4 regions of the Pseudomonas sp. Q1-7 genome follow, and region 2 is predicted to be linked to each of the others. Evidence: predicted binding sites of a transcription regulator. Region 2 holds the regulator's gene; each other region holds the start of a gene.
The links. Region 2 encodes sigma-54, which starts transcription at its own class of promoters, with help from an activator protein. Its sites were predicted from a motif close to ANTGGCATNNANNTTGCTNT; they were not measured.

Region 1 (2,197 bases), 2.9 Mb from region 2:
GGTAGGCCTGGGCCGGGACTTCGGTGAGGTCGAGACCGCGTTCTTCCGCGTGGGCCGGGACCCGCAGCACGCCGGCCTTTTTCAGCGCATAGGAAATGAGGTAGCCGGGGATGAAGCCAAGGCTCGCCATCACCACGGCGCCACCCAGTTGGCCGAGGAAGCTGATCTCGGCCATGCCGTTGACGTTCGGGTAGCCGGCGAGGAACACGCCGCTGAGCACCAGGCCGGCGAAGCCACCGAAGCCGTGCACGGCGAAGGCGCCCACGGCGTCGTCCAGGCGCATTTTCAGCAGCAGGTTGTGCACCAGCGGCGCCACGGCCGCCACGCCCATGCCGATCAGGTAGGCCAGCCCGGGGTGGTAGAGGTCCAGGCCCGGTGCCACGGAGATGATGCCCACCAGGCCGCCGGACATCATCCAGAAGGGCTCGCGGGTGGTCAGGTAGGCGCCGATCAGGCCGCCGGCAAAGCCCATCAGGGTGTTGAAGGCGAACGCCGAGAGGGTGGTGGGGGCGCCGTAGATGTTGATCCACTGGGCGCCGGAGTTGTAGATGATGCAGCCGCCGAGGAAGCCGAAGAAGCCGACGATGATCAGCATCAGGCCCACCACGCTCATCGGCATGCTGTGGCCGACGATGGCGTTGGCGCTGCCGTCGGGGTTGAACCGGCCGATTCGCGCGCCGAGGTTGATCACCACCGCCAGGGCGAAGAAGCCGGCGATCATGTGCACCACGCCGGCGGCGCCGACGTCATGGTAGCCCCACTGCACGGTCAGCCAGCCTTCCGGGTGCCAGCCCCAGGCGGCGCCGAACAGCCAGAGCACCGAGCCGAGGAGAATGGTCATGACGATGAAGGCGCTCATCCGCGCCCGTTCGATGATGGCGCCGGAGAGGATCGAGCCGGTGGTGGCGGCGAACAGGGCAAAGGCGCCCCAGAAGATACCGGTGGCGTTGTCCTTGATGTTCGGGCCCATGGCCTGGCTCCAGGGCATGGCGTTCATCAGGGCGTCCATGCGCGGCACCAGGCCGTCGGGGAAGGCGTTGTAGATGGCCCAGCCGAAGAGGAAGAAGGTCGGCACGATGAAGCCGAAGGCGAGGATGTTTTTCACCCCGGCGGCCAAGGCGTTCTTAAGGCGCGAGGCGCCTATCTCGTAGGACAGGAAGCCGGCATGGATCAGGATCATCAGGGCGATGCACCACCAGTAGAAAATCTCCATGTTCAACGTGTTGGTCATCTCGATCAGGCCCTGCAACTCCTCCAGGGTCAGTGTCTTCTGTTCTTCCATCACTCAATCCTCGATACGAATTCGTTGGAGTAGCGTTGGTAGGCAGATCGAATCGAAAGCACGCCGTGGGGCTTCTTGTTTTTATTTCCATGCAAGAAAAGTGCGTCCTGAGAAAGGCAATCCCTGTGCCAGTCCATGGCATCGCGATCTCCGCCACGCAGGGTACCCACGGTGCCCCCTACTGGCTGGGAAATGCCCTGTTTGTAGTCATCCTCCCGGCACGGTGCCTGAAATTGGGTCGAAACCTCAGCGTTGTTGCTGCAGCATCGCCTGGATCTGCTGCACCGACTCCTGGGTTCGCCGTGCCAGGTTGCGCACCTCGTCGGCCACCACGGCGAAGCCCCGTCCCTGCTCGCCAGCGCGGGCTGCTTCGATGGCGGCGTTGAGGGCCAGCAGGTTGGTCTGCTCGGCGATGCCCCGAATCACCCCGGCCACCTGGGCGATCTGCCCGTAGGTGGTCTGGATGCTCGCTTGTTCCCTTTCATGCAGGCTGGCGGCGGTCTTCTCGTCGCTGATCTCGCGCACTGCGCCGGTGACGTAGAGCAGGCGGCCGCGATTGTCGCGCAGGCAGCGGCCCCGTTCGCGGAACCAGACTTCGCCACGGGTCTTGTGGCGCATGCGGTATTCGACGGCGTAGGACCCATCGCCGCTGCTATCCACCATCGAGGCGTTGAAGGTCTTCATGACGGCCTTCAGGTCTTCGGCATTGACCACGCCGAAGTAGCTGTCCCAGCCATCGGGAAACTCCGCGCGGCTGTATCCGATGAGCTCGCGGAACTGCTCGGACCAGCGGATCAGGTTCTGCGGGTGATCCGGGTCGCCGTTTACCACGTTCATCGCCCAGCAGCCCTCGGTCAGGGTGCGCTTGGTCAGCTCCCAGACCTCGCGCTCTTCATCCCATTTCAACTGTTCGGC
Region 2 (2,197 bases):
CTGCATGATCACCTGTACGTTGGTGATTCGGTCGAAATGGCGCTCCAGACGGTCGAATTTCTCGACAACGTAGTTGCGCAGGGCGTCGGTCACATCCAGTTGATGTCCACTGATGTTGACTTGCATACCGCGTTCTCCTTATTGCCCGTGTAGAAGAGACAGGCTAACGGGCCTGCCACCGGAACACTTTGGCGTGGGTCAATATCCGCGTCACATCAGTCGCTTTCGTTCGCTGGAAGGCGCTATCCCAAGGGATTCGCGATACTTGGCTACTGTGCGACGGGCCACTTGAATGCCCTGTGCCTCCAGTAAACCAGCGATCTTGCTGTCACTCAACGGCTTTTTCGGATTTTCCGCTGCGACCAGTTTCTTGATGATGGCGCGGATCGCGGTAGACGAGCATTCGCCGCCTTCCGAAGTACTGACGTGGCTGGAGAAGAAGTACTTCAGCTCGTAGATTCCGCGGGGTGTGTGCATGTATTTCTGGGTGGTCACGCGCGAGATGGTTGACTCGTGCATGCCCACGGCTTCAGCGATGTCGTGCAGGACCAGGGGTTTCATCGCCTCTTCGCCGTATTCGAGAAAGCCGCGCTGGTGCTCGACGATCTGGGTGGCCACCTTCATCAGGGTTTCGTTGCGGCTCTGCAGGCTCTTGATGAACCAGCGCGCCTCCTGCAACTGGTTGCGCATGAAGGTGTTGTCGGCGCTGGAGTCCGCGCGGCGGACGAAGCCGGCGTAGTGAGGATTGACACGCAGGCGCGGCACGGCTTCCTGGTTCAGCTCCACCAGCCAGCGTTCGTTGTGCTTGCGAACGATGACGTCAGGTACGACGTACTCGGGCTCGCTCGCTTCGATCTGCGAGCCGGGGCGTGGATTCAGGCCCTGGATCAGTTCGATGATCTGGCGCAGCTCGTCCTCCTTGACCTTCATGCGCCGCATCAACTGGGTGTAGTCGCGGCCGCCCAGCAGGTCGAGGAAATCGCTCGCCAGTCGTTGTGCCTCGGTCAGCCATGGGGTTCCCGGGGGCAGTTGGCGCAGTTGCAGGAGCAGGCACTCGCGCAGGTCGCGGGCACCGATACCGGCGGGCTCGAACTGCTGGATTCGGTGGAGGACGACTTCGACCTCGTCCAGTTCGATACCGAGTTCGGGGTCGAAGGCATCGACGATCTCCGCCAGTGACTCCTCAAGGTAGCCGTCGCTGTTGATGCAGTCGATCAGGGTGACCGCGATCAGGCGGTCGGTATCGGACATGGGCGCCAGGTTGAGTTGCCAGAGCAGGTGGCTCTGCAGGCTCTCACCGACCGAGGTGCGCGAGGTGAAGTCCCATTCGTCGTCATCGTTGCTCGGCAGGCTGCTGGCACTGGTCTGGTAGACGTCTTCCCAGGCGGTGTCGACGGGAAGTTCGTTAGGAATGCGTTCGTGCCACTCGCCATCTTCCATGGCTTCGGCATTGGTCTCGACGCTGGACTCCTGGAAGCTGACCTCCTGGCTGCCGGGATTGGGCAACTGATCGCCTTCGGCCATGGGGTCGGAGGTGTCGAAGTCGTCGCCATCCTCCTGCCGCTCGAGCATCGGGTTCGACTCCAGCGCTTCCTGGATCTCCTGTTGGAGGTCCAGGGTGGAGAGTTGGAGCAGGCGGATGGCCTGTTGCAGCTGAGGGGTCATCGTCAGCTGCTGGCCCATCTTGAGGACTAGCGATGGTTTCATGGCAGAGGGCTTAGCACCTTATTCGCCGGCGCTCGCGCGCCATCCACTACAGGGCGCCGAGGCGCCACCAGGAAGCAAATTATATGCCTGACCTTGAAGGATTTGCCTAGCTCGCGCAAGTCGCCTTGTAGGCGCGGTCGCGCGAAACTACAGGCGGAACTCGTGGCCTAGGTAGACTTCCTTCACCAACTGATTGGCCAGGATGGCTTCCGCATTGCCTTCGGCGATCAGCTGTCCATCGCTGACGATGTAGGCGGTCTCGCAGATGTCCAGGGTCTCGCGGACGTTGTGGTCGGTGATGAGCACACCGATCCCCTTGGCCTTGAGGTGATGGATGATCTGCTTGATATCGCCCACGGAAATCGGGTCCACGCCGGCGAAGGGCTCGTCCAGCAGGATGAACTTGGGGGCGGTGGCGAGGGCGCGGGCAATCTCCACGCGACGGCGTTCGCCACCCGACAGGCTCATGCCGAGGCTGTCACGAATGTGG
Region 3 (2,197 bases), 530 kb from region 2:
AATTCTTTGCGCACCGATTTAAGCGCCGCCGCGAAGCGGTCGCCTGTACAGCAGTAACCCGAAGATCTGGACGCAACCATGGAAATCAGCAGGCAATTGAAAACCGGCGCGGCCCTGCAAGCCGAGGCTGCCGACAAGCCCCGCCAGGAGGCGCCGAAGGCCGTCCGCGAGGCCGTCGAAAGCCGTCCGGCGGAAAAGCTGCAGCTGGACCAGATGCAGGAAACCCTGCGGCAGATGCCGGACGTCGACCTCAAGCGCATCGAAGAGATCCGCCAGGCCCTGCGCAACGGCAGCATCGACACCGATGCACGTTCGCTCGCCGCGAGCATCCTGTCCTACCACACCGGCAGCGAGTCGTGACCCGCCGCGACAAACTGCTGAACCTGGTGGAGCGCGATATCCAGCAGGACCGTGACGACTACCTGGCCCTGCGCGGCCTGATGCAGCGCCTCTACGGACACCTGCTGGAGCGCGACAGCCCGCGGATCGAGCAGGCCAACCGGGACATCCTGGCCCTGGTCGACGCCCTCGGCGAGCGTGCCGCGCGCCGTGCCAAGGTGCTTGCCGCCTTCGGTCACGCGCCGGGAATGGCCGGCATGGATTCGCTCTTCGCCCATTACCCCGGTGTTCGTGGCGAACGCCTCGGGCAGGCCTGGCAACAGCTCGGCCAACTGGCGGCCCAGTGCAAGCAGCTCAACGAGCGCAACGGCAAGCTGCTGGCCATGCACAACGACATCCTCACCCAGCTCCTTGGCGCCAACGAGGGCGCGCAGCTCTATACCCAGCAGGCGTACTGAGTCCGGCCGGGCAGGCCGGAAGCCGCCCCGGTCCCTCTCCCTGAAGAGGGGAGGGCGGCGAGGTCCCAACAATCCTGAAGCCCCGGCGCGACGATGGCGCGAGGGAATCCGACGAAGTCGGGTCCAGGGGCAAGCGTTTTTGGTTTCTTCTTTGGCGACTGCAAAAAGAGACTCGCCGGGAGGCGAAACAGAGACGTGCAGCCTGCTCGGCAATCGGCTTGGCCCTGGATGCTCTAGCGACACTCAATGCAGGCATCACCAGGTGCTCCCCGCGCCTTAACGAATCCCTCCGCCAGGTCGCCTTTGCCTGGTAGCACGCCCACCCGAGTGGTGCGGAAACGCTTTTTCCCCTTGTCGTCATCTGGCGTCCAGGGGGAAGCCGGGTTTCTCCTTCTTCGCGCGGAAAGCCGCATGAATACTGGCTTTCGGCCATTGGCATCGAACTTGCTCTTCCAGGCTCAAGGGGTAATACGACATGGCTATAGATTCCGATTACGTAAAGCAGATGGCGTCGCAGCTGGCCAACTACGAGGTGCAGGCCTCGCTGGCCAAGGCCAGTCGCAACCAGAGCGCCTACAAGGCCCAGCTGGACGCGGTGAACAAACTGGATTCGGCGCTGAAGAGCTTCTCGTCCGCTGTGCGTGGCCTGAAGGGCACCACATCCAGCGTGCTGGTGAACAAGGCCACCTTCAGCAAGGAAGGCATGGCGTCCGCGACCCTGGGGCCGAAGGCCACGTCGGGCAGCTACCAGTTCTTCGTCGAACAACTGGCCAGCACGCACCAGGTGGCGCTGCAGGGGCTGCAGACCGATGACATCGATACCCAGGGCGAACTGACCATCAGCCAGAACGGCCTGTCGTTCAAGGTCGACCTGTCCACGGTCGACAGCGATGGCGACGGCAAGAACTCGCTGGAGGAACTGGCGGCGGCCATCAACGGCCATGCCGACAACAAGGGCGTCAAGGCCAGCCTGTTGCGCGCCAATGGCCAGGTTTCCCTGGTGCTGGGCGCCGAGAAGAGCGGCGCGGCCAATGCCATCGGCTTGTCGCTGGCCGGCACCGACGGTGCCAGCAACGTCTTCGAGAACGCCGTCGCCAATCGTCTCGAACTGTCCGCCGCGCGGGACGCGCGGGTGCGCGTGGGCGGTGAGTCCGGGATGCTGCTGACCAATTCCAGCAACACCTTCGACAGCCTGATCGACGGCGTCAGCCTGACCTTCAACCAGACCCACAAGCCTGGTGACCAGCCGCTGCAGGTGGATATCGGCCGCGACCAGACCGGCACCAAGACCCAGGTGCAGAAATTCCTCGATGCCTTCAACACCCTGATGTCCACCTTCGACACCCTCACCGCCAGCGGCGGCGAGAACAGCGGCAACCGTGGCGTGCTGGCGGGCGACT
Region 4 (2,197 bases), 2.4 Mb from region 2:
GAGATCGAAGGCCTGAACGACCTGACCGTCGAGCAAGCCTTCGAGCTGTCCGACGCCTCGGCCGAACGTTCCGCCGCCGGCTGCACCATCAAGCTGCCGGAGCAGGCCATCGCCGAGTACCTGCAGTCCAACATCACCCTGCTGCGCTGGATGATCGGTGAAGGCTACGGCGATGCCCGTACCCTGGAGCGCCGCGCCCAGGCGATGGAAGCCTGGCTGGCCAAGCCGCAACTGCTGGAAGCCGACAAGGACGCCGAATACGCCGCCGTCATCGAGATCGACCTGGCCGAAGTCAAGGAGCCCGTGCTCTGCGCCCCGAACGACCCGGACGATGCCCGCCTGCTGTCCACCGTGGCCGGCGACAAGATCGACGAAGTATTCATCGGTTCCTGCATGACCAACATCGGTCACTTCCGCGCCGCCGGCAAGCTGCTGGACAAGGTCAAGGGTGGTATCCCGACCCGCCTCTGGCTGGCTCCGCCGACCAAGATGGACCAGCACCAGCTGACCGAGGAAGGCTACTACGGCATCTACGGCAAGGCCGGCGCCCGCATGGAAATGCCGGGTTGCTCCCTGTGCATGGGCAACCAGGCCCGCGTACAGACCGGCGCCACCGTGGTCTCCACCTCCACCCGTAACTTCCCGAACCGCCTGGGCGACGCCACCAACGTCTACCTGGCCTCCGCCGAACTGGCGGCAGTTGCCTCCATCCTGGGCAAACTGCCGACCGTCGAGGAGTACATGGAATACGCGAAGAACATCGACAGCATGGCTGCCGATATCTACCGCTACCTGTCCTTCGACCAGATCGCCGAGTACAAGGAAGCCGCTGCAAACGCCAAGATTCCGGTGGTTCAGGCCTAAAAGCCCCCATCGCCAGCTCGGCAAGAGAAGCCCCGCCCCGTGCGGGGCTTTTTCTTTTCCAGGGCCGGACAGGAACGGCCAGCTCATCGCCACCGACGAAAGACCCGAACTCGACAAAGACACCGGCATGCTTGTGTTCGAAGACCACGAAGGCCGTGCCCAGCAGGTCCCGCAAAGCCAGGTGGAACAGATCATCGAACGTTGAGGCAGCTCCAGGCTCGAACCCTTGCCCCGTCCCGGCGGGGTTCTTTCTTTCAGCCCTGGCATATCGCTTGCTTGACCAACACCAACGAGCCTCGCTCCAACGGCGGAGCGGGCTGATGACAATGGCGTCGATTCCGGCCGGCTCCGGCTGAACCGGATCGGCGCCATTTTTGCTGACAGGTGGTCACCACGATGACGGACAAGCAGAACACCACACGCACGGACAACCTGGCCTGGGTCGGGGGCAGCGATGCACCGGAAAAGTGCATGCTCAACCTGGGCTTCATGCCCCTGACCGACTCCGCCTCGCTGATAGTCGCGGCGACCCAGGGCTTCGCCCAGCCCTACGGCCTGACCCTGAACCTGCGCCGCCAGTCGTCCTGGGCCACCCTGCGCGACAAGCTGCTCTCCGGCGAACTGGATGCTGCCCAGGCCCTGTATGGGCAGGTCTACGGGATAGAACTGGGCATCGGCGGCCCCTGCTCCGAGATGGCCATCCTCATGGGCCTCTGCCAGAACGGCCAGGCCATCAACCTCTCCGAACCCCTGAAACGCATCGGCGTGACCAGTTCCGAGGCACTGCTCCGGCACGTGCGCCATGGCGGTGCACGCCTGATCCTGGCCCAGACCTTTCCCACCGGCACCCACGCCATGTGGCTGAACTACTGGCTCGCCGCCCAGGGCATCCATCCACTGCGGGATGTCGACACTGTCGTAGTACCGCCGTCACAGATGGTCGCCCACCTGCAGGCCGCGCGCATCGATGGTTTCTGTGCCGGCGGCCCGTGGGGCGCATTGGCGGTGGAACAGGGCCAGGGCTTCACCCTGGCCACCAGTCAGATGATCTGGCCCGACCATCCGGAGAAAGTCCTTGCCGTCACCCGCGAGTTCGCCGAGCGCTACCCGAATACCGCGCGCGCCCTGACCATGGCCGTGCTGGAGGCCGGCCGCTTCATCGAGGCGAGCCTGGAAAACCGCCGCAGTACCGCCCAACTGATCAGCGGCAGCGACTACGTCGACGTTCCCTTGGCCGCGGTGGAGCCTCGCTTCCTTGGCCATTACCAGGACGGTCTCGGCAATGCCTGGGAAGACCCACATCCGCTACGCTTCTTTCAGGATGGTCGGGTGA

Region 1: the regulator sigma-54 is predicted to act here: its motif matches at 1,396-1,415, upstream of PJW05_RS19605 (ammonium transporter).
Region 3: the regulator sigma-54 is predicted to act here: its motif matches at 1,229-1,248, upstream of fliD (flagellar filament capping protein FliD).
Region 4: the regulator sigma-54 is predicted to act here: its motif matches at 1,124-1,143, upstream of PJW05_RS17330 (CmpA/NrtA family ABC transporter substrate-binding protein).

Annotation. Positions count from the first base shown of each region.
Region 1 is NZ_CP116304.1:4,227,296-4,229,492, reverse strand. Features, by position in the region: gene PJW05_RS19605 (ammonium transporter) at 1-1,282, opposite strand, end outside; partial or broken gene PJW05_RS26860 (methyl-accepting chemotaxis protein) at 1,541-2,119, opposite strand.
Region 2 is NZ_CP116304.1:1,299,717-1,301,913, forward strand. Features, by position in the region: gene hpf (ribosome hibernation-promoting factor, HPF/YfiA family) at 1-126, opposite strand, end outside; gene PJW05_RS06050 (RNA polymerase factor sigma-54) at 211-1,707, opposite strand; gene lptB (LPS export ABC transporter ATP-binding protein) at 1,855-2,197, opposite strand, start outside.
Region 3 is NZ_CP116304.1:1,831,687-1,833,883, forward strand. Features, by position in the region: gene flgM (flagellar biosynthesis anti-sigma factor FlgM) at 79-360, shown strand; gene PJW05_RS08485 (flagella synthesis protein FlgN) at 357-797, shown strand; gene fliD (flagellar filament capping protein FliD) at 1,273-2,197, shown strand, end outside.
Region 4 is NZ_CP116304.1:3,740,925-3,743,121, forward strand. Features, by position in the region: gene acnB (bifunctional aconitate hydratase 2/2-methylisocitrate dehydratase) at 1-864, shown strand, start outside; gene PJW05_RS17325 (DUF903 domain-containing protein) at 992-1,069, shown strand; gene PJW05_RS17330 (CmpA/NrtA family ABC transporter substrate-binding protein) at 1,261-2,197, shown strand, end outside.